3 regions of the Aquitalea aquatilis genome follow, and region 3 is predicted to be linked to each of the others. Evidence: predicted binding sites of a transcription regulator. Region 3 holds the regulator's gene; each other region holds the start of a gene.

Evidence for each region. The regulator FNR, encoded in region 3, switches genes on or off when oxygen is low (the NO sensors DNR and NnrR bind a similar motif). The targets are predictions, from matches to a motif close to TTGATNNNNATCAA.
Region 1: the regulator FNR is predicted to act here: its motif matches at 5,736-5,749, upstream of FAZ30_RS09975 (M61 family metallopeptidase).
Region 2: the regulator FNR is predicted to act here: its motif matches at 2,216-2,229, upstream of FAZ30_RS08715 (DUF3149 domain-containing protein).

What each region holds. Positions count from the first base shown of each region.
Region 1 is NZ_CP039731.1:2,119,161-2,127,173, reverse strand. It holds gene FAZ30_RS09990 (2OG-Fe(II) oxygenase) at 1-20, opposite strand, end outside; gene FAZ30_RS09985 (alpha/beta hydrolase family protein) at 85-1,005, opposite strand; gene pepN (aminopeptidase N) at 1,144-3,768, opposite strand; gene FAZ30_RS09975 (M61 family metallopeptidase) at 3,880-5,661, opposite strand; gene ccoN (cytochrome-c oxidase, cbb3-type subunit I) at 6,119-7,546, shown strand; gene ccoO (cytochrome-c oxidase, cbb3-type subunit II) at 7,567-8,013, shown strand, end outside.
Region 2 is NZ_CP039731.1:1,863,715-1,871,727, forward strand. It holds gene trmB (tRNA (guanosine(46)-N7)-methyltransferase TrmB) at 1-51, opposite strand, end outside; gene FAZ30_RS08705 (Rossmann-fold NAD(P)-binding domain-containing protein) at 88-1,005, opposite strand; gene FAZ30_RS08710 (CDP-6-deoxy-delta-3,4-glucoseen reductase) at 1,044-2,072, shown strand; gene FAZ30_RS08715 (DUF3149 domain-containing protein) at 2,309-2,446, shown strand; gene arcD (arginine-ornithine antiporter) at 2,813-4,252, shown strand; gene FAZ30_RS08725 (arginine deiminase) at 4,328-5,560, shown strand; gene FAZ30_RS08730 (ornithine carbamoyltransferase) at 5,653-6,663, shown strand; gene arcC (carbamate kinase) at 7,212-8,013, shown strand, end outside.
Region 3 is NZ_CP039731.1:417,993-426,005, forward strand. It holds gene hmpA (NO-inducible flavohemoprotein) at 1-365, shown strand, start outside; gene FAZ30_RS01980 (RrF2 family transcriptional regulator) at 455-925, shown strand; gene hemN (oxygen-independent coproporphyrinogen III oxidase) at 1,047-2,453, opposite strand; gene fnr (fumarate/nitrate reduction transcriptional regulator Fnr) at 2,566-3,312, shown strand; gene FAZ30_RS01995 (flavodoxin family protein) at 3,446-3,904, opposite strand; gene FAZ30_RS02000 (DUF1853 family protein) at 3,901-4,836, opposite strand; gene FAZ30_RS02005 (RNA methyltransferase) at 4,814-5,578, opposite strand; gene FAZ30_RS02010 (inositol monophosphatase family protein) at 5,720-6,511, shown strand; gene FAZ30_RS02015 (DHA2 family efflux MFS transporter permease subunit) at 6,581-8,013, opposite strand, start outside.

The sequences.
Region 1 (8,013 bases), 1.7 Mb from region 3:
TGGTCTGTCACTTGAGTCATGGCGGCATTCTCCACTAGAGCCGGCTGTTCTACCACAGCCCCCCGGCCTGCGGCATGATATTTGTCAGTGGTTTTCCATAACCTTGTCATGCCGGCCACGCAACCAGTCCAGCACCAGCGGAAAATGGTCGGCCGGGGCATCCGGATGGGTCAGCAGGGACACGTGATCATAGTCATGCCAGTGCCCGGCGGCGCGTCCAAGCAAGCGCAGCCGCGACAGATGCGGGCCAGACTCGTCACGAAAGCGGCGCACATCGTCGACATGGCCACGGCAGGGGTCGTTGCGGGCAGCAAAATACAGGGCGGGTGGCAAGGAGACATGGCGGGCGGCCGCGCCATAATCGAAGCCGTCATCACTATCCACCCAGGGGCGTAGCTTGGCCCAGCGCTTGCTCTGGCGATGACTTTTCTCGGTTTCATCGTCGGCACCCAGGCCAATACGCCTGGCCGGCAGGTAGCCATAGCAGCGAATCAGCCAGCGCGCGGCGATATTCCAGATCAGGTCAACCTCCAGCCATTTGCGCAGATTGCGTACGGCTATGCTGCGCTTGCTGCCAAAGTACACCAGGCTGGCCACTTGGGCCGCCAGCTGCGGGTAGCGCAACAAGCAGCTGCTCATGTGCACCCCACCCCAGGAATGCGCCATCCAGTGCAGGCGCTGCCCGCCCTTCAGCTTGAAGATGGCCGCATGCAGCGCCGGCAGGTCCTGACAAATGATTTCGGTTTGACCATGGCGTGAGGTAGCGTCGATCTTCGGTGTACTGCGGCCACGACCACGCAAATCGGCCACAAACACATCGTAGCCGGCATCGGCCAGGAAATGGGCCAGGCCCTTGCCGCTATCGCTATAGAAAATCCGGCCATCGGCCATGACACCATGCACCAGCAATACCGGTGGTCCGTCTGCCTCGCGCCAGATACGCCGCAGATGCAGCCGCTGCTGCTCAACTTCCACATACAAGTCCTGCTGCTGCTTTTCCGCCATCACCCTCACCTTGCCAGATCACCAAGCAAACGACCGTATGATTAAGGCAAGTCCAGCGGCAGGTCAATCTGCTATACGCACGCCCCATGAAAAACGGGCCGCCATGGCGACCCGTTATTGCTACCCGTGCAAGTCTGCTCAGGCATTGAGATTTTTGTAGACAATCTCGTAGACATCATTGGACAAGGGCGCGGCCAACAGACGCTCCAGCTCGGCCTTCATCAGTGCCTGACGGCCCGGCTCCAGCTTCTTCCAGCGATTGAAGGCACGCACGATGCGGCTGGCTACTTGCGGATTGATGGCATCCAGCGCCAGCACCTGGTCTGCCAGGAAGCGGTAGCCGCTACCATCGGCAGCATGGAAATGCACCATATTATTGCTAAAGCTGCCAATCAGCGCCCGTGCCTTGTTGGGGTTTTTCAAGGTAAAGGCCGGATGCTCCATGGCGGCTTTGACATGATCCAGCGTGCCTTCCAGCTGGCTGGAAGCCACCAGCATGAAGAACTTGTCCATCACCAGCGCATCATGCTGCCAGCGGGCGGCGAAGTCGGTATAGCATTCGTCGCGTTCTTCGCCGTCATGATCGCGCAGCGCCAGCATGGCTCCCATCTGGTCTGACATATTGTCAGCTTCCAGAGCCTGCTTGCGGGCGGCCTCAGCCGGCCAGGCCACGCTCAAGCGGGTGAGCATCTGCAAGGCACGGTTTTTCAGGTCGCGTCGGCCAGCGTCTTCCGGCTTGTATTCACGGGTCTGGTTCAGGTGATAAGCCTCATGCCACTCGCCACGCAGCGCCTCGGCCAACTGGTCCAGCACAAAATCACGCACCTGATGAATGACTGCCGGGTTGGCCAGTTCCACCATTTCCAGCATTTCTGCTTCCGACGGCAAGCCCAGCATCATGGCCTTGAAGGCCGGATCGGCCACCGGATCTTTCAACACCGCACGGAAGGCTGTGACAAAGGTCTCGGGCAAGCTCAGTGCACGGCCCTGCGCCGCAGCTTCGATCAACTGGCGGAACAGCCGCTCGGCCAGGGTCTGACCGGCTTCCCAGCGGCAGAAGCTGTCGCTGTCGTTGGCCATGAGGAAGGCTAGCTGTTCATCGCGCCAGTCGTACTCCAGCCGAACCGGCGCGGAGAAACCGCGCAACAGCGAAGGCACCGGTTCTTCCGGCACATCAACGAACACAAATGTCTGACTGGCCTGCTTGATATCCAGCACACGCGTGCCAGGCTGTGCCTGCTCCTCGCCTTCCAGCTGCAGCGGCAGATCCTTGCCATCACTGCCTACCAGCCCCAGTGCCAGGGGAATGTGCAGCGGCTGTGGTGCGGGCTGGCCGCTGATGGCCCGGCAGGACTGGGCAACGGTCAATTCATAGCGCCGCGCTGCGGCATCGTAATGGCTGCTGACTTGCAGCAGCGGCGTGCCCGCCTGGCTATACCACAGGGCAAACTGGCCGAGATCGACAGCATTGGCATCGGCCATGGCCGCACGGAAATCATCGCAGCTTACCGCCTGGCCATCGTGGCGCTTGAAGTACAGATCCATGCCCTTGCGGAAACCAGACTCACCCAACAGGGTGTGATACATGCGCACCACTTCCGCGCCTTTTTCATACACCGTCATGGTGTAGAAATTGTTCATCTCGATATAGGAATCGGGACGAATCGGATGCGCGGTTGGGCCGGCATCTTCCGGGAACTGCAAGGCACGCAGGCTTTTGACATCGTCGATGCGCTTGACGCCACGGCTGCCCAGATCAGAGCTGAACTCCTGATCGCGGAATACCGTCAGCCCCTCTTTCAGCGACAGCTGGAACCAGTCGCGGCAGGTGACACGGTTACCGGTCCAGTTATGGAAATATTCGTGGGCAATGATGGCTTCCACGCGCTGGAACTCCGCATCGGTACGGGTATCCTTGCGCGCCAGTACCGCCGAGGTATTGAAGATGTTGAGGCCCTTGTTTTCCATGGCCCCCATATTGAAATCGCTGACCGCCACGATCATGTAGATGTCCAGATCGTATTCCAGGCCAAAGCGCTGCTCGTCCCACTTCATGGCGCGCTTGACCGCCCCCATGGCAAAGGCAACTTTGTCCTGGTCGGCCGGCTCGGTCCAGATTTCCAGCGCGACAGCGCGGCCGCGCTGGGTGATGAATTTGTCACGCGCGGCCACCAGCTTGCCGGCCACCAGGGCAAACAGGTAGGACGGCTTGCGATAGGGGTCGACCCATTTAACCCAGTGGCGCTTCTTGTCCAGCACGCCCTCCCCCACCTTGTTGCCATTGGACAGCAGCACCGGAAACTTCTGCTTGTCGGCAACGATGGTGGTGGTGAACTTGGCCATCACATCTGGACGGTCCATATAAAAGGTGATCTTGCGAAAGCCTTCCGGCTCGCACTGGGTAAACAGATTGCCTTTGGAGGCATACAAGCCCATCAGGCTGGTATTGGTCGCCGGTTCAAGCTCGGTTTCCACTTCCAGGATAAAGCTGTCGGGCACGGCAGGAATCAGCACACCGTCGGCCGCCAACTGATAAGCAGAGGCATCCAGCCGCTCGCCATCCAGCGTCAGGCTGAGCAGCCGGGCCGAACCGTCCAGCCACAGCGCGCTGGCAGCAGCAGACTTGTCATTGCGCTTGACCACCATACGCGAGTGCACACGCGTCTGTGCGTCCTCGATATCAAACTTCAAATCCACCCGATCCACCAGGTAAGGGGGAACGGTATAGTCTTTCAGATAGTTGACTTGAGGCTGCTGCGCCATGTTCTTCTCTCTATTAGTAGTCGTTGCCGGCTTGATCCGGTCTTGCTCATGGACCGGGCGGGATCGCCGCCCCGGTCCGGTTATGGGTGCACTATCCAGTGGCTGAATGCCTTAGCCACGCAGCCAGCCGGCCTCCTCGCCCAGCAGCTGCAAACGGCAGCATGTCCGTGGCACGGCTTGCAAACTGACATCCCGCACCAGCAGCTCATCGCGGCGGAACAGATGCAGGGTCACGGTTTCCCCCACGCCATAGCGTGCCAGCATCTTGTCCAGATCAGCCACTTTCAGGCCATCCAGTGCAATCAGTATGTCTCCGCCAGCCAGACCAGCCTGCTGTGCTGCGCTGCCATCCAGTACGTTGACCAGCCGCAGGCCCAGCGGGTCCGCAGCGGTCTTCACGCCAAGGCTGGCACGTGGCCGACGGTCTGCTGCCACCGGGCCGACACCCCCTGCATCGCCGGCATGATCCGCGTAGTCCCAGCACATGTCCAGCCCCTGCGTTGCCAACAAGTTGGCCAAGGGCAGATCTGCCGTGGAGCGCAAGGCGCTGTCGAAGAAGGCCTGCAAGTCCAGGCCGGTGACCTTCTGGGCAATCTGCTCCCACTCGTCTTCCGCCAGCCCCTGGCCATCGGCCTGCCACTTTTGCCACAAGGCACGCATCACGTCATCCAGCGACTGGCGGCCATCCGTCTGCTGGCGGATGGTCAGATCCAGCGCCAGCGCCGCCAGCGAGCCCTTGGTGTAGTAGCTGACGATGCTGTTGGGGCTGTTTTCATCCTGGCGATAGTATTTGGTCCAGGCATCAAAGCTGGATTCTTCCAGCGTCTGCTTGAGGCGACCGGCACCGCGCTCGACTCCGCTGATGGTCTGCGCCAGCAGGCCAAGATAGCGCTTGCTGTCGATCAGGCCGCAGCGCAGCAGAGTCAGATCATCGTAATAGGAGGTAATGCCCTCGAATGCCCACAGCAGGCGAGTATAGCCCTCGCGGCTCAGGTCATAAGGGCTGAAGGCAGCGGGTTTTATCCGTTTTACATTCCAGCTGTGGAAGTATTCATGGCTGATCAGTCCCAGCAGCTTGAGGTAGCCATCCGAGATCGCTTCATCTGCCGCTTGCGGCAAATCGTCGCGGTTGGCGACCAAGGCAGTCGAGGCGCGATGCTCCAGCCCGCCGTAGATGTCTTTGCCGACATACAGCATGAAAACATAGCGATCAAAAGGTGCGGGGGTGCCGAACAGCTTGATTTGGTGTTCACAGATTTTCTTGGTGTCGCGCGCCAGGCGCTTGAGGTCGCCACGGAAACGCCCGGACACCACAAACTGGTGCGGCACGCCGCAGGCCTTGAAGCTGACCGACTGAAACGCCCCCAGCTCCACCGGGTGATCCAGCAGCTCATCGTAATCGCCGGCACGGTACACGCCGAAACCATTGCGGTCGGTCTCCAGCGCCGGCAGGCTGCTGGCTACTTTCCAGTCAGCGAATGCCTTGCCCTTGGGCGCTCGGATCTCCACCGTGCAGGCTACCGACTCGTATCCCTCTACCGCCAGGAAAACGCTGCTGGCATTGAAGAAGCCACGCTCTTCATCCAGATAAGCACCCCGCACTGACAGATCATAGGCGTAGACCTGATACACCAGCGTCAGGCTGCCGGCCACCGGCTCGGCCTGCCAAGTGTGTTTGTCCAGCTTGCATAGCCCAACCTCTTTGCCAGCACTGCTCGCTTGAATGCTGACGATATGACGGGAAAACTCACGGATCAGATAACTGCCGGGAATCCACGCCGGCAAGGTAAACACTTGCCCCTTCTTGGCGGGCTTGGCAACCTTGAGCGTAATCTCGAAGCAATGGCTTTGCGGTGAGCACGGACGGATGGAATAGTGAACTGGGGCGGTCATGATCTGCCTGAAGATGGGGCGGAAACAGCAGATTTTAGCACCGGGTCCATACAGTCGTCGTGGCCGATGGCGATTTGACCTAAGTCAAGGGCTTGCACTGACATGACAATATAATCCCCAGTAAGCGGCATCAGGTGTTCAGCACCTGCGGCCCGCTCGCTTGAAATCAAGAAAATGGTGGACGTAAAAATCCCGCGAGCATACTAATCAACTGGCCCGTCATGGGTATTTGCTTTAGAATGCCTCGCTGAATAAATGGGAAAAAGCGTGTGTCTGACATGATTTGCCAAGTTTTTTTGGCAGCAAATTGTCAGCACGGGTCAAACGCTTTACTAATCTGAAAATGATCAGATTCCCCTGCGGCTTTCCTGTCAACTACAGCTTGGGGCAGTGGGCAGGAAATCAAGTCGCCATGGTTTGTCACGTTCTAAGTTAGCAACCTTGGAGAAAACCCTAAATGGAAACGCAATCCACTTATAACTATAAGGTGGTGCGCCAGTTTGCCATCATGACCGTAGTCTGGGGCATTGTAGGCATGCTGGTGGGCGTCATCATTGCGGCCCAATTGGTGTGGCCGGAGCTCAATTTTGGGCCCTGGTTCCACTTTGGTCGTTTGCGCCCGCTGCACACCAACGCCGTGATTTTCGCCTTTGGCGGTTGCGGCCTGTTTGCCACTTCCTACTACGTCGTGCAGCGCACCTGTAACGTACGACTCATCTCGGACAAGCTTGCCGCCTTTACCTTCTGGGCCTGGCAGCTGATCATCGTCCTTGCTGCCATCACCCTGCCGCTGGGTTATACCTTCGGCAAGGAATACGCCGAACTGGAATGGCCGATCAAACTGATGATCGCCGTGACCTGGGTGGTGTATGCCATCGTATTCTTCGGCACCATCGCCATCCGCAAGGTAAAGCACATCTATGTAGCCAACTGGTTCTATGGTGCCTTTATCCTGGCGGTAGCCCTGCTGCACATCGTCAACAGCGCCTTCGTACCGGTCTCCCTGACCAAGTCCTACTCCGTGTACGCCGGTGCCGTGGATGCCATGGTGCAATGGTGGTATGGCCATAACGCCGTAGGCTTCTTCCTGACCGCCGCCTTCCTGGGCATGATGTACTACTTCGTTCCGAAGCAGGCTGGCCGTCCGGTTTACTCCTATCGTCTGTCCGTGGTGCACTTCTGGGCGCTGATCTTCACCTATATGTGGGCTGGTCCTCACCACCTGCACTACACCGCGCTGCCTGACTGGACCCAATCCATCGGCATGGTGTTCTCCCTGGTGCTGCTGGCTCCGAGCTGGGGTGGCATGATCAACGGCATCATGACCCTGTCCGGTGCCTGGCATAAGCTGCGTACCGATCCGGTACTGAAGTTCCTGGTGGTTTCCCTGTCCTTCTACGGTATGTCCACCTTCGAAGGCCCGATGATGTCCATCAAGACCGTCAACGCCCTGTCGCACTACACTGACTGGACCATCGGTCACGTGCACTCCGGCGCCCTGGGCTGGGTAGGCTTCATCACCATCGGTTCCATGTACTACCTGCTGCCGCGTCTGTTTGGCCGCGAGTCCATGCACAGCGTGAAACTGATCGAAGCTCACTTCTGGCTGGCTACCGTAGGCGTGGTGCTGTACATCGCCGCACTGTGGATCTCGGGTGTGACCCAAGGCCTGATGTGGCGCGCCCTGAATGCCGACGGCACCCTGACTTACGCCTTTGTTGAAGCCGTGAAAGCAACGTACCCCTACCACTTCGTACGTTTCCTGGGTGGTACGCTGTACCTGAGCGGTATGCTGCTGATGGCCTACAACACCTTCCGCACCGTAGCTGGTGGCCGCGCTGTTGACGCCAAGATCCCGGCTGTTAACGCATCGGCTCACGCTTAAGCGGATAAAGGTAGAAGAACATGGAAAAGATCCAGAAACTGATTGAAGAACACGTAGGCTATCTCATCGTGTTCACGCTGATCGTGATCAGCTTTGCCGGCCTGGTAGAAATCCTGCCGCTGGCATTCCAGAAGTCCACGACCCAGCCGGTAGCAGGCGTCAAGCCCTATACCGCACTGCAACTGGCTGGCCGTGACATCTACATCCGTGAAGGCTGCTACAACTGCCACTCCCAGATGATCCGTCCCTTCCGCGCCGAAACCGAGCGCTATGGTCACTACTCCGTTGCGGGCGAGTCGGTCTACGACCACCCCTTCCAGTGGGGCTCCAAGCGTACCGGTCCGGACCTGGCTCGTGTAGGCGGTCGCTATTCCGACGAATGGCACCGTGTTCACCTGACCAATCCGCGTGACGTGGTACCGGAATCCAACATGCCGGCCTTCCCGTGGCTGTCCAAGAACCTGGCT
Region 2 (8,013 bases), 1.4 Mb from region 3:
CTGACGCAGCACAAAGCTTCTGATGGCGCGCCCGAATGCCGGATTTTCCATGTGATTCAAACAGATAATTGCGGGAAGACGCGCATGTTACCGAATCTTGCCGGCCTTAGCGAGTGCCACGGCTTGCCAGGCGGGATTTGCCGCCAGTTGCGCGACAAATTGGCGGGCTGTGGGATAGCGCAGTGTGACGCCCAGCTCCGCCAGGCGCGCATTGCGGATGCGCCGCGACTCCGCCATATACGACCACAAGGCCGGGCTCACCTGCTGGCGGACTTCGGCGCGGCTCAGCTGTGGTGGCATGGGCAGCGAAAGTGCCCCAGCCAGCATGGCATACCAGTCGGTGATGGTTAGCGGTTCGTCATCGCAGGCATTGAATACCCGGATGCCACCTCGCTGCTGCTGCAGGCTGGCGATGCACAAGCGCGCCAGATCATCGGCATGGATGTGATTGCTATAGCTGTCTTCCGCCGGCAGGATCAGGGGCGTGCCTTGTAACAAGCGGGTCAGTGGCAGGCGTTCCAGCGCGTAAATGCCCGGTGCGCGCAAGATATTCAGCTGGCAGCCATGGCGGCCGGCAAAGCCGCGCAATGCGGTTTCGGCATCGGCCCGGCGTTGGGCGCGCCCGGTCTGGGCTTGCAGTGGCGAGCACTCGTCCAGCCAGGCTCCATCCCCATTTCCATACACGCCAGTAGTGCTGATATAGCTAAGACGCTGTGGTATCCTGTCGGCTTTTGCCAGTGCGTACAACAACTTGCGCGTGCGATTGTCCCGTACGCCGCTGCCGGGAGGCGGCGCGGTAATCCATACGTCATCGGCCAGCCCCGCGATTCTGTGCAGGCTATCCTGGCAGTCCAGATTGGCCATGATGGGTAGGGCGCCGCCCTGGCGTGCTGCCTCGGCTGCGGCCGGATGGTGGGCAATGGCGAAAACGCGCCAGTGCCGGACCAGCTCGGGCAGGGCGCGCCGGGCGACATCGCCCAGACCTGCAATCAATAAAGTACGCATAGGCAGCATATTACCCAGATTTGGAATAAAGGTACCCAATGAGTTCCCAGGTCAAAGTGCTCCCGAGTGGGCATACGTTCAGTGTTGAAGCGCATGAAACCATTCTGGAAGCGGCTTTGCGCCAGAATGTCGGCCTGCCTTATGGCTGCCGTGACGGTGCCTGTGGCGCCTGCAAGGGCAAGGTAGTGGAAGGCGAAGTATGCCAGGATGGCTATCAGGACAAAGCGCTGCCGGAAAGCGAACGCGTCCAGGGTATGACCCTGTTCTGCTGTGCCCGCCCACAGGGCGATGTCACCATCGAAGCCCGTGAAGTGGCCGGTGCCGGTGATATCCAGATCAAGACCCTGCCGTGCCGCGTGGAAAGCATGGTGAAAATGCATGATGTGGCTGTGCTCAAGCTCAAGCTACCGGTATCGGAACGCTTGCAATTCCGCGCCGGCCAGTACATCGACATTCTGATGAAGGACGGCAAGAAGCGCAGCTTCTCCATCGCCAATGCACCGCATGACGATGCCTTCCTGGAATTGCACATTCGCCATCAGCCGGGTGGCAGCTTCTCGGAATATGTCTTCAGCCAGATGAAAGAGCGCGAGATCATGCGCTTCAAGGGTCCGCTGGGTTCTTTCTTCCTGCGCGAAGAGTCGGACAAGCCGATTATTCTGGTGGCCAGTGGCACCGGCTTTGCACCGGTCAAGGGCATTATCGAGCATGCCATCCATCATGGCATCCAGCGCCAGATGGTGCTGTACTGGGGCGCACGTACCAAGGCCGACTTGTACATGGCTGAACTGGCTGCCAGCTGGCAGGCAGAGCATGCCAACATCACCGTGATCCCGGTGTTGTCCGAAGCCTTGCCGGAAGATGCATGGCAGGGGCGCACCGGCTTTGTGCACCAGGCGGTGCTGGATGACTTTGATGATCTGTCCGGCTATCAGGTGTATGCCTGTGGCGCACCGGTGATGGTGGAGTCTGCCCATCGCAGCTTTATTCAGGAGCGCCAGCTGCCGGAAGACGAATTCTTCTCCGATGCCTTCTTCCTGTCCAAGGACATGGGTGGCAGCAAGTAATCGCACCTAGCCGTACCAAGACAAAACCCCTGCATGCAGGGGTTTTTCATTTGCAATCCCGCTCTGTGCTGATGGCAGCATGCTGCCTGTCATCATCTGCTTTGCCACATTGACGGTCAGCAATCTGCCCGGCATGCGTATTTTTGACCTGCATCAACATCCCTGTTTTGAGTATGGCTATTATGACTATCGACTAATCAATCAAGGCGGCATACCGCCAGCTAGAGGAGTGGAAGATGGAACTGCTGGGACAACTTCTATCCGACGATGTCGGTGTATTGGGATTGGCCACCATTGTCTTTGCCACAGTGGTTGTTGTGGGAGTGATCGTAGTGATTACACGCAAAGTGAAAAACGCCGGCCCGAATGACTGAGCTGGCCTGATTGTGATTGGTGTCTAGATTTCCTCTTGATGTGTGTGTTGGTGGATACGGTGGTGGGCCGTATCCATTTTTTTTGCCTGCGATAATTTGTAAAAACAATTTAACGTTGTCTTTGTGAATGATTGCGCATTTTGAATTTAAAAATTCTATTGGGATATCTTCCCGCTTCCTCCTATAACGCCCTCGTTACCCCTAGTGTCAATCAGAAGTTGCCTGCCCTGCCTATTTGATCTTGATCAAACATGTGTTTGACGTTTCTGGAATCAGATCGGTCTCGCCATTATCATTACATCAACGAATAAGAAATTAATAATATACAGATAGTTTTCAGGTAAATGTATTTCACGGAGAACGAAAATGTCCACTGAAACTGAAGCACAAGGTGGCGGAGCACCCAAACTGAAACTGGGTGCACTCACCGCACTGGTAGTGGGGTCCATGATTGGCGGCGGCATCTTCTCGCTACCGCAGAACATGGCGGCAGGCGCAGGAGCAGGCGCCATCATCATTGGTTGGGCCATTACCTTTCTGGGCATGCTGACGCTGGCATTTGCCTTCCAGATGCTGGCCAACCGCAAACCGGAAGTAGAAGGCGGGGTATATGGTTATGCCCGAGCCGGTTTCGGTGACTACATGGGCTTCAACTCGGCCTGGGGTTACTGGATTTCGGCCTGGATCGGTAATGTTTCCTACTTTGTCGTGATGTTCTCGGCATTGGGCTTCTGGTTCCATGCCTTTGGCGACGGCAACACGCCGACGGCCATCATCTGTGCCTCGGTAGTGCTGTGGGCCTTGCATTTCCTGGTATTGCGCGGTGTGCATGGTGCGGCTTTCATCAACACCATCACCACCATTGCCAAGCTGGTACCGCTGGCGCTGTTCATCGTCCTGGTGGTGTTTGCCTTCAAGATTGACACCTTCAATCTCGACTTCTGGGGTAATCCGAAGCTGGGTTCCATCGTCGATCAGGTGAAGAGCACCATGCTGGTGACCGTGTGGGTGTTCATCGGTATCGAAGGTGCCTCGATGTTCTCTGGCCGTGCCGAGAAGATGAGTGATGTGGGCAAGGCGACCGTAGTGGGTTTCCTGCTGACCATTGCCCTGCTGGTTGCTGTATCGGTACTGGCACTGGGTGTGATGACCCAGCCGGAACTGGCCGCACTGAAGAACCCGTCCACCGCTTATGTGCTGGAAAAGGCGATTGGTCCCTGGGGTGCCAACATCATGAATGCTGGTCTGGTGATCTCTGTCGGTGGTGCGCTGCTGGCCTGGACCCTGCTGGCTGCTGAAGCACCTTACCTGGCCGGTAAAGATGGCGTGATGCCGCGCATTTTCGGTACCACCAATGCCAACGGTTCGCCTGCTGCCTCGCTGTGGCTGACCAACGGCCTGATCCAACTGTTCCTGGTCATCACTCTGTTCAGCTCGGCCGGTTATCTGGCACTGCTGTCGCTGGCGACCTCGATGATCCTGATTCCTTACCTGCTGTGTTCTGTGTATTCCTTCATGGTGGCCCAGCGTGGCGAAGGCTACCAGGCAGGTGAAGGCAAGGGCCGTGACCTGAGTATTGCCGGTATTGCCAGTGTGTACGGTGTATGGCTGATCTACGCCGCTGGTGTGAAGTATCTGTTCCTGTCGATGGTGCTGTATGCCCCGGGCCTGCTGTTCTACCTGTGGGCCAAGAAAGAACATGGCGAGAAGCCGTTCAAGGGTGCTGAAGCCGTACTGGCCGCCATCATCGTCGTACTGGGTGCCATTGCCACCTACGAACTGATTACCGGTCAGCTCTCCCTCTAAGACAACAACTGTTTAATGAGGAGCGCCCACCAGGCGCTCCCCGACTCCCTTACCACACATTGAAGGAGTTTGATCATGACTAAATTTGGTGTTCATTCCGAATGCGGCAAGCTGCGTAGCGTGATGGTGTGCCGTCCGGGCCTGGCCCACAAACGTCTCACCCCCGACAACTGCCACGACCTGCTGTTCGATGACGTGATCTGGGTTGAACGCGCCCAAAAAGACCACGCCTTCATGGTTGAGCAAATGCGTGCGCGCGGCATCCACGTGATCGAAGCCCACGACGCCCTGGCCCAAGTGCTGGACGACAAGGCCGCCCGTAGCTGGCTGCTGGACCGCAAGGTCAAGGCCGACAATGTGGGGATCGGCATGCTGACCGACCTGCGCAGCTGGCTGGACGAAATGCCGTCTACCCAACTGGCCGAACATCTGATCGGTGGTATTGCCAAGTTTGAACTGCCGTTTGACCCGAAAGGCCTGTTCGGCGGCTATCTGGACCAGTCCGAATTCGTCATCCCGCCGATTCCGAACAGCCTGTTCCAGCGCGACCCGTCCTGCTGGATCTATGAAGGCGTGACGCTGAACCCGATGTACTGGCCGGCTCGCCGTCAGGAAACCCTGATCCTGCAATCCATCTACCAGCACCATCCGTACTTCGCCGGCAAGGTGAAAGTATGGTGGGGCGACTGTGACAAGAACCACGGCCCGGCCACGCTGGAAGGCGGCGATGTGATGCCAATCGGCAACGGCGTGGTGCTCATCGGCATGGGCGAACGCACCAGCCCGCAAGCCGTGGTGCAAGTGGCCAAGAGCGTGCTGGGCAAGGAAGGCGGCGCCACCCGCGTCATCGCCTGCCAGATGCCCAAGTCGCGTGCTGCCATGCACCTGGACACCGTGTTCAGCTTCCTGGATATCGACCTGCTGTCGGTGTTCCCGGACGTGGTCAACGAAATCGTCTGCACCAGCATCTATGCCGGTGACAAGGAAGGCGAAATCCGCTTCGAACGTCACGAAGGCGTGGCCTTCACCGAAGTGGTCCGTCAGGCACTGGGCCTGAAAGAAGTGCACATCATCCAGACCGCTGGCGATGCCTACCAGCGCGAACGCGAACAATGGGATGACGGCAACAACGTGGTGGCACTGGATCGCCGCGTGGTGGTGGCCTACGACCGCAACACCCATACCAACAAGCTGATGCGTCAGCACGGTGTGGAAGTGATCGAGATTCCGGCCTCCGAACTGGGCCGTGGCCGTGGCGGTGGTCACTGCATGACCTGCCCGATCATCCGTGACGAAGTGAAGATCTAAGTCGCTGCACCAGCAGCAAACCAAGCACATCAATATCGCCCGGTGGCGTTGGCCCAAGCCCGCCACCCGGCACCGAAACAAGGAGTGTTACCATGGCTTTCAATCTGCGCAACCGCAATTTCCTCCGCATGCTGGACTTCACCCCGCGCGAAATCCGCTACATGCTCGATCTGGCCCGCGACCTGAAACGCGCCAAGTACACCGGCACCGAACAGCAACACCTGAAGGGCAAGAACATCGCCCTGATCTTTGAAAAGACCTCCACCCGTACCCGCTGTGCTTTCGAAGTGGCCTGCTACGACCAGGGCGCCAACGTTACCTACCTCGGACCGTCCGGCTCGCAGATCGGTATCAAGGAATCGATGAAAGACACCGCCCGCGTACTGGGCCGCATGTATGACGCCATCGAATACCGTGGTTTCGACCAAGAGATGGTCGAGAACGAACTGGCTAAATTCGCCGGCGTACCGGTTTACAACGGCCTGACCGACGAATGGCACCCCACCCAGATGCTGGCCGACGTGCTGACCATGTGGGAAAACAGCGACAAGCCGATCTCGCAAATCAGCTACACCTACCTGGGTGACGCCCGCAACAATATGGGCAACTCCCTGCTGGTAATCGGCAGCAAGCTGGGCATGGACGTGCGCATCGGCGCCCCGAAACACCTGTGGCCGACCGACGAGCTGGTAGCCGAATGCCGTGAAATCGCCGCCAAGACCGGTGCCCGCATCACCCTGACCGAAGATGCCGCCGAAGCCGTCAAGGGCACCGACTTCATCCACACCGACGTGTGGGTATCGATGGGCGAACCGGCCGAAGTCTGGGCCGAACGTATCCGCCTGCTGAAGCCTTACCAAGTGAATGCCGCGCTGATGGCTGCTGCACAGAACCCGCAAGTGAAGTTCATGCACTGCCTGCCGGCCTACCACAACAGCGAAACCAAGGTAGGCAAGGAAATTGCCGCGCAATACCCGGACCTGTCCAATGGCATTGAAGTGACCGAAGACGTGTTCGAGAGCGAAGCCTGCATTGCCTTCGAGCAAGCAGAGAACCGCATGCACACGATCAAGGCCATCCTGGTCGCCACCCTGGGTGACTGAATTCCGGGCGTCTGACGGCTGCGCCTTTGCATCCCGGTGGTCGGCGCTGCGCGCTGTCCTCATGGACTTGATGTCCACTGCGGCAGCTGTGCTGCGGCGCTCACCGGCCTGCTGTGGCTCGCTCGCCAGCCACCTCGGAATGGGCAAGGTGGCAAAGCCCTGCTGCGTTGTTGCGCCGCCTTGCCGTACGACCTGTACTGTCTGCGGCGGCGCGCCTGGCAGCAGGCGCTACGCTGGCTTTGCTGCCTCGCCAGAGTGGAATCAGTCTTCAGCGACAGCGGAATGGGCAAGGTAGCAAAGCCCTACCGGATTGCCAGTCATTGAAGTCTGACAGCCACACCGTTTTACCCTCCGCGACGGCACACCCCTGAAGCCGTGGAGTGGCCCGAGATCCGGCCCCCCCTCACTCAGCCGGATCTCACCCCCATCCCGGCCCCGTCTTCCCTCGGGCAGACCGGCCACCACATCAAAAATCAGATGGACTGCCCAAGCAGGCCGTCAACGCCGCCACCCCAAGCACAGCGGGGCGGGGCAGGAAAGGAAACACCATGCGAGTCGTCGTAGCCCTGGGCGGCAATGCCCTGCAACGTCGTGGCGAAGCCATGACCGCTGACAACCAACGCGCCAACGTCAAAGTGGCCGCCGAACAACTGGCCGCCGTCACCCGCCTGGGCCACAACCTGGTGATGTGCCACGGCAACGGCCCGCAAGTAGGCCTGTTGGGCCTGCAAAACGACGCCTATGCCCGCCACGTCGATGGCAAGGTCACTCCGTATCCGCTGGACGTACTGGGTGCGCAGACCGAAGGCATGATCGGCTACATGATCGAACAGGAACTGGGCAATGTCCTGCCGTTCGAAGTGCCGCTGGCCACCATTCTGACCCAGACCGAAGTGGACGCAGCCGACCCGGCCTTCCAGAACCCGACCAAGTTTGTTGGCCCGGTGTACAGCAAGGAAGAAGCCGAAGCCATGGCCGCCAGCCACGGCTGGACCGTGAAAGCCGATGGCGACTACTACCGCCGCGTGGTGCCGAGCCCGAAACCGAAGCGCATCTTCGAAATGCGCCCGATCAAATGGCTGATCGAAAAAGGCGCCGTAGTGATTGCCGCTGGCGGCGGTGGCATCCCCACCATGTACCAGGGCGACAAGCTGGTGGGCGTGGAAGCCGTGATTGACAAAGACCTGGCCTCGGCCCTGCTGGCCCGTGAAGTGGACGCAGACTACTTCGTCATCGCCACCGACGTGAAGAGCGTGTTTGTTGGTTGGGGCACCCCGGAAGCCAAGGCCATCCGTCACGCCCACCCGGACGAAATGGACAAGCTGGGCTTTGCCGCCGGCTCGATGGGTC
Region 3 (8,013 bases):
TCAGGCATCTGCTGGAAAGCGGCAGCCAGCGCCCCATTCGCTACCTGCACGCCGCCCGTCACGGCCAGGTCCATGCCATGAAACAGGAAGTGGGCCAACTGGCGGCCCAGCATCCGGTACTGGCCAGCACGGTGTTTTATGAATGCCCGCAAGACACCGACCAGTTGGGCCAGGACTACCAGCGCGCCGGCCGCATCGATGCCGAGGCCATCCGTGAGCATGCCCTGCTGGCGGATGCCGACTACTACCTGTGCGGCCCGCAGGCCTTCATGCAACAGCAGCGCTCACAGCTGCGCGCCAGCGGTGTGGCAGCAACCCGCATCCACATGGAGGTATTCGGCTCCAACGCCATGGCCAGCGACTGATTGCCTGCTGCACGTGGTTTGCCGCAGCGCATTGTGAGGGTGGGCCGTGCGGAGTATCCTGCGCGGCACCGCCTTTACCCTTCTAGCCCATGCAACTGAACCGTTTTACCGATCTGGCATTGCGCGTGTTGATGTACCTGACACATCGCGATCGCGAACAGGCCGTTACCATCAGCGAAATCGCCGAGCGCTTTGCAATATCGCGCAACCATCTGGTCAAGGTGGTGCATTTCATGGGACAGCAAGGCTGGCTGCTGACCAGTCGTGGCAAGGGCGGAGGCCTGGCACTGGCCCAGCCACCGGAGCATTACCAGCTGGGTGGCATCATCCGCATTCTGGAGGGCAATACCGCCCTGATCGACTGTGCCACGCCCCCTTGCGCATTGCGCCAGGATTGCCGTCTCAAGTCGGCGCTGGATGTCGGCCTACAAGCCTTTTTCACCGTGCTGGATGGTTATACCCTGCGCGATATCGTCGCCAGCCCCACCGGCGAGGCGATTATCCGGCTGCATCGGCAGCAAAAACCCTTCCCCTTGCCGGACAACGCCACGGAAGGTTGATCCAAGCACGGCAAACTGTTGTAAAAAACCATCACTTTTCAAACAAAAAGCCCGCAGCAAGCGGGCTTTTTTTCGCGGTTTTTTTCAGGGTTTTCCCTTGGAAAAAACAGCACTGCGGGTGTCAAATCGTCTTGGAATAACGCGCCTTGGTTTCACGCTCGCGCAAGTGGCGGTCGAACAGCATGGCGATATTGCGGATCAGGAAGCGGCCTTTCGGCTCCACCATCAGGAAATCACCGTCAAAAGTCAGCAAGCCCAGCTTGTGATATTCGCGGATGGCCGGCAGTTCCTCAGCAAAATATTCAGCGAAATTGATGCCATGCACCTGCTCGATGGCCTCCACCGACAGCGAGAAGCGGCACATCAGCGCCTGGATGATGCCACGGCGCAGGATGTCGTCCTGATCCAGCACCATGCCGCGCATCACCGGCAAACGGCCCTCATCCAGCGCGGCGTAATAGCTGTCCAGGTCCTTCTCATTCTGGCTGTAACAGGGGCCGACCTTGCCGATGGACGAGACACCAAGACCGATCATGTCGCAGTCGGCATGGGTGGAATAGCCCTGGAAATTGCGCTGCAGGCGGGCCTGGCGCAAGGCGATGGCCAGGTCGTCTTCCGGCTTGGCAAAGTGGTCCATACCGATAAATACATAGCCGGCATCCGCCAGGCTTTTTACCGCATCCTGCAGGATATCCAGCTTGGTGCTGGCCGTCGGCAGATCCGCTTCGTTGATGCGCCGCTGCGGCATGAACACCGTGGGCAAATGAGCATAGTTGTACAGCGCCAGCCGGTCCGGACTGATGGCAATCACCTTGTCCAGCGTGGCTTTCAGCGATGCGCGCGTCTGCAGCGGCAGGCCGTAGATCAGGTCGACACTGACCGACTTGAAACCCGCTTCGCGGGCGGCATCGATCACTTCCAGCGTCTCGGCTTCGCTCTGCACGCGATTAACCGCCTGCTGCACCTGCGGGTCGAAATCCTGGATGCCCACGCTCATGCGGTTAAAGCCCAGACCTGCCAGATGGTGCACGGTCTCGCGACCCACCTTGCGCGGATCGATCTCGATGGAATATTCTCCCTCCGGCAAAAATTCGAAGTGAGTGCGCAGCATGCCCATCAGCCGGTCCAGCTGTTCATCGGACAGGAAGGTGGGCGTACCACCACCAAAATGCAGCTGGATCAGCTTTTCGCGACAGCCCAGTGAGGCGGCCACCAGCTTGATCTCTTTTTCCAGATAGTCGAGGTAGCGATCAGCGCGGCTTTTGTCTTTGGTGATGATCTTGTTGCAGCCGCAGTAGTAACATACCGTGTTGCAGAACGGTATATGAACGTACAATGATATTGCGTTCTGATGCATGCCAAGGTGGCGTTGCTTCAGCCAGTGTTTATAGTCCTTCTCGCCAAACGCCGGCGTAAAGCGGTCGGCCGTCGGGTAAGAAGTGTATCTTGGGCCAGAGCCATCAAGACGTTCGATCAACGCTCGGTCGAACTCACAGTGGGTGGGCGAAAACGGATGGGTGGTGTGCATGTCGTCGGGTATTGATAGTCAAACGTCAGGTGGACTGGTAAATTTGCGGAAAACGTGTGAATTCCGCTTTGACAAGGGTCAAGCTTCTTTACAGGGTTGTACAAAACACTCGATGTCTGACCAAAACCAACACACTATTCACGCACTGAAGGTGTCCTGCTCCAACTGCAGCCTGCGCGAACTCTGCCTGCCCATCGGGTTGAACCGCGACGAAATGACGCAGCTGGACGCCGTGATCCGTCAGAGCCGCCGCCTCAAGCGCGGCGAGTACCTGTTCCGCAGCGGCGAGGGCTTCAAGTCCCTGTTCGCAGTGCGTACTGGTTTCTTCAAAACCAGCGTCGCCAGCCAGGACGGTCGCGAACAGGTCACCGGCTTTTTGATGTCCGGCGAACTGATGGGCCTCGATGGCATTTCTTCCAATGTGCATGGCTGCGACGCCATCGCCCTGGAAGACAGCGAAGTCTGCGAGCTGCCCTTCAATCGCATGGAAAGCCTGGGGCGCGATATTCCCAGCCTGCAGCACCACTTTTTCCGGCTGATGAGCCGCGAAATCGTGCGCGATCAGAACGTCATGCTGCTCCTGGGCAATATGAAAGCGGAAGAACGCCTGGCGGCCTTCCTGCTCAACCTGTCGCAGCGTCTGTCCACACGCGGCTTTGCTGCCAATGACTTCATCCTACGCATGAGCCGTGAGGAAATCGGCAGCTTCCTCGGCCTGAAACTGGAAACGGTCAGCCGTACGCTGTCCAAGTTCCAGCAGCAGGGCTGGCTGAGTGTCGATCACAAGCACATCCAGCTGATCAAGGCCGACGCACTGAAAGACCTGATTGCCGGCTGCACCCACGCCAACGGCGTCTGAAGCAGCAGCCAACCAGAAACACCGCAGCCCTGCTTGCCGGCAGCCTGCGGTGTTTTTGCATCTTGCGCATTACTGGCACGGCCGACCATTCGTCTGAAGACCTAGTCCGGTCGGCTAAGCCGCCCGCCCTGCCCTACCAGCGCCCCACCAGCATGCCTGCGGCCAGCATCTCGCCCCGCTCCATGGCCTGCTCCCGATGCTGCGGCAATATCTCGCCCTGCGCCAGCAAGGGCGGCAAGACTTCCTTCCAGCCATAACCGCAGGCAATGCGGCGCATGGCCTGGATCGCTCCCAGACCATCCGTACCTGCCGACACCAGCATCAGATAGGGCAGACCCTCGGTCTTCCCCTGTGCCGGGTAATAGGTGCGATCAAAAAAATCCTTCACTTTACCCGCCATATAGCCAAAGTTCTCCGGCGTTGCCAGCACGATGGCATCAGCAGCCAGCAAATCATCCAGTCCTGCCTCCGCGGCTGGCAGGCGGCTGATGTGGAGTTCTGCGCACAGCGGCAACAGCGGCTGACAGAAGGCATCGATCAATTGCAAGGTGTGGCCAGTCTGGCTGGCGTAGATAATCAACAACCGTTTCATGGAGCGGGCCTGCCATCAATAGTGGCCAGCAAGGCCTGTAATCGGTCCTGCTGCGGCCAGCCCGGCGGCACCACAAAGCCGCGAGCCACTTCCTCCCAGTAACCATCCCCCACCGGCAGCAATTCGGCCACCAGCTGTGGTACCGCCGCCTGCAACAGCTCTTGGCGCAGGCTATCCTGCTCACGCACCATGCCCTGCTCTACCCGCGCCGGGGCCAGCCAGCCCAGCCGCGATAGCCATATCCAGCGCCCTCCGCTGGAAAAGCTTGGCCAGGGCTGCTGCAAAGGACTGATCCAGCCTTGCAGTTGCTCCGGCGCCAATGGCGCAGCCGGGACAGCTGGCGTACCGGCATAGAAGAACCAGCCGGCCAGCCGCGCGGCACTGGCACAGCCGGCAAAACCGGGCGGCAAGACACGGGCCGCCGCAGGATGACGGGCCAGTTGCAGTTGTTCCTGTAATTTGGCGGCCTTGAGCGGCCAGGCGTCGCGCAGGCTGGGACCGACCAGAGTGTCCGCGCCATGTCCCAGCTGCAGATAGAATTTGCTGGCGGTTTCCACGTGCAGTGGCACACCATCCAGCCGGATCAGGAAATCGAATTCGCCGATGGTGCGGCCACCGGCCTCACGCACCGGCACATTGGCCGCCACCAGTTCGATATGCGGAGCCAGCTGGAACCAGAAAGCCAGCAGGCGTTCGGCATAGTGGCCAAGCCGCTGGCAAGGCTGTTGCGCCAGCCAGTGTGAGAGCGGTGCCGGATTTTCCTCCAGCTCCGCCAGCAAGGCATGGCCCTGTGGGCCCAGCAACTGCGCGGGCGACAGATTGCGGCCACTATCCCAGGGCGCAGGAGAGGTCAGCAGAAAAGCCAGATCACGCAGCGCCGGCTGCGTGTAAGGGAGATGAAAGCCGCGCTCAGGCCTCGCCGTCGTGCTCATGGCCATCTGCCACGCGCTGGATCTGTTTCATCAGGCCACGCAGGATATCGACCTCGTCACGCAACATGCCGGAGCGATTGAATAGCGCACGCATGCGGCGCATCAGGCGTTCGCTGTTGCGGCGACGGTAATAGCCGATGGCACCCATGGTCTGGTCCAGATGCTGGCAGAAGCCTTCCACCTCGCCGAGGCTGGCGGTTTCGCTCTCCGGCCGCAGGTACTCCACATCGACCTCGGTATGGCTGAACAGCTCGTAGGTCATCACCTGCACTGCCATCGCCAGATTGAGCGAGAAGTAATCCGGATTACCCGGAATGGTCACCAGGCGGTTGCACTGTTCAACTTCCTCGATAGACAGACCGAAGGTTTCATTACCGAACACCAGCGCCACCTGTTCGCCGTCACGCGCCCGTGCCACCAGCTCCGGCGTGGTTTCACGCGGGGTGGACAGCGGGGTGGTCAGCTCGCGGCGGCGGCTGGTCAGTGCACAGGCCACGGTGACATCGCTCAGGGCCTCGGCCAGGCTGGACACCACGGTTGCACTCTCCAGCACATCCACCGCACCGGAAGCCAGGGCATTGGCTTCATCACTGGGAAACACCTTGGGCTCCACCAGATACAGCCGGGTCAGGCCCATGGTTTTCATGGCCCGGGCAGCCGAGCCGATATTGCCCGGATGGTTGGGCCGGGCCAACACCACACGAATGTTTTTCAGAAAATCAGGTACTTGGGGTTTATTCATCAGCGGTTTCACATTAAAATAGCGGGCATATCAAAAAGCCCGCGCACTCGCGTCGGCTTTTTTTGTTCCTTAACCCAGATTGTTACCGTCAGATGTCGAGCCGTGTTGGCTGACATCTGCTATCCGTTCTAGAGGCCGTCAATGCATCCGATGCTCAATATCGCGGTTAAAGCCGCTCGCCGTGCTGGCAGTGTTGTCCAGCGCGCGTCGCTTAACCTCGATACCATTCGCGTAGAAAAGAAAAAGCACAATGACTTTGTGACCGATGTGGACCGCGCTGCCGAGCAGGCCATCGTCGACATGATTCTTGAGGCGTACCCCAAGCACGCCATTCTAGCAGAAGAGTCCGGCGCGAAAGGCGTGGGCTCCTCCGAATTCGAGTGGATCATCGACCCCATCGACGGCACCACCAACTTCCTGCACGGCCATCAGCAATACGCCATTTCCATCGCCCTGGCACACAAGGGTCAGATACAGCAGGCCGTGGTGTACGACCCCAGCCGTAACGACCTGTTCACCGCCAGCCGTGGCGTGGGTGCCTTCCTGAATGACCGCCGTATCCGTGTGTCCAAGCGCTTCATGATGAATGAATGCGTGATCGCCACCGGCTTCCCGGTTTCCGACCAAAGCTATATCGACCAGTACCTGGGCATGCTCAAGGATGTGCTGGGCAAGACTGCCGGCGTCCGTCGCGAAGGCGCAGCCTCGCTCGACCTGTGTAATGTAGCCTGCGGCCGTGTTGATGGTTTCTGGGAACTGAACCTGAAGCCGTGGGACATCGCTGCCGGCAGCCTGATCGTGCAAGAGGCAGGTGGCATTGTGACCGACCTGACCGGCGAACAGGAATGGCTGGAATCCGGCGACATCGTGGCCGCCAACCCCAAGGTGCTGGCCCAGTTGCTGGCCACCATTGCGCCGCACCTGAACAAGTAATCAGGCAGTTGCACAGCATGACAACGGCAGCCCGCGGGCTGCCGTTTTTTATTGTCCGCTCGCCGGTCGCTATTCGTGCATCACCACCTCGACGGCTGGAGCAGCGGCAGCAGCCTGGCGCGGCTTGAGCAGCAGCAACAAGGGCAGCATGGCCAGAAAGCTGTAAGTAATCAGCCAGTACACATCGACAATCGACACCATCAGCGCCTGACGCTGCAACTCGGCCGCCAACTGCACGGCGGCAGTGCTGTCCAAGCTGGTTTTGCCCATGCGCGCCAGATAGTCGCTCAGCCACGGGTTATACAGATTGAACTGCCCCACCATGGCATTCCAGGCCGACTGCTCACCGCGCGAATAGGCCGTGCTGACAATGGCAATGCCCACCGAGGAACCCATGGTGCGCAACAGGCTGAACAGCCCCGCAGCCTCGGCCGACAAGCGTGCCGGCAAGGTGGACATGGCCATGGCCGATAGCGGCACATAGATCATGCCCAGGCCAAAGCCTTGCAGCAGCACCGGCCAGGCAAACCAGAATGGGCTGGTATCCAGATTGTAGTGAGTACAGACCCAGGTGCCGCAGGCACCGATCAGCAAACCGCTGCCAATCAGATAGCGTGAATCCACCCTGCCGATCAGCCGGCCCACGATCATCATGCTGACCAGACTGGCGATGCCGCGCGGCGCCATGATCAGGCCGGTATCCATGGTGGGATAGTGAAACAGCCCTTCCAGCATGATGGGCTGGATCACCATGGCCCCGTACATGGACAGGCCCAGCGCGGCGATGACGATGCTGGCCGCGACAAAGTTGCGGTCCTTGAACATGTGCAGGTCGAATAGCGGGTGCGCCTCGCTGGACAGCCCACGCCAGATGAAGCCCACCGCGCCCACTATCGCCAGCAAGGCTGCGGTGACAATACCGCCACTGGAGAACCAGTCATCGCCGTTACCCCGGTCCAGCACATACTGGATGCCGCCAATGGCCAGCGAAATCATCATCAGGCCCAGCCAGTCTATGCCACGCTCACGCCGTGGCGTATCCGGCACCTGCCGCGCCAGCAACAAGGACAGCAGCCCCACCGGCAGATTGATGAAGAAGGTCCAGCGCCAGTCGAACATATCGGTCAGCCAGCCGCCCAGCGTTGGCCCGGCAATCGGCCCCACCATCACCCCCATACCCCAGATCGCCATGGCCTTGCCGCGCTGTTCGCGCGGGTAATTGTCTACCATGATCGCTTGCGACAAGGGCACCAGTGCTGCACCAAACACCCCTTGCAGCAGGCGAAAGGCCACCAGTTGCCCCAGGTTCAGCGCCACGCCACACAGCATGGAGGCCAGCACAAAACCGCTGATCGACAATAGCAAATAGCGCCGCCGGCCCAGCCGGTCGGTCAGAAAGCCGGTAAGCGGCATGCAGATGGCGGAAGCCACCAGATAGCTGGTCAGCACCCAGCTGATCTGGTCCGATGTCGCCCCCAGCTCGCCCTGCATCTGCGGCAGGG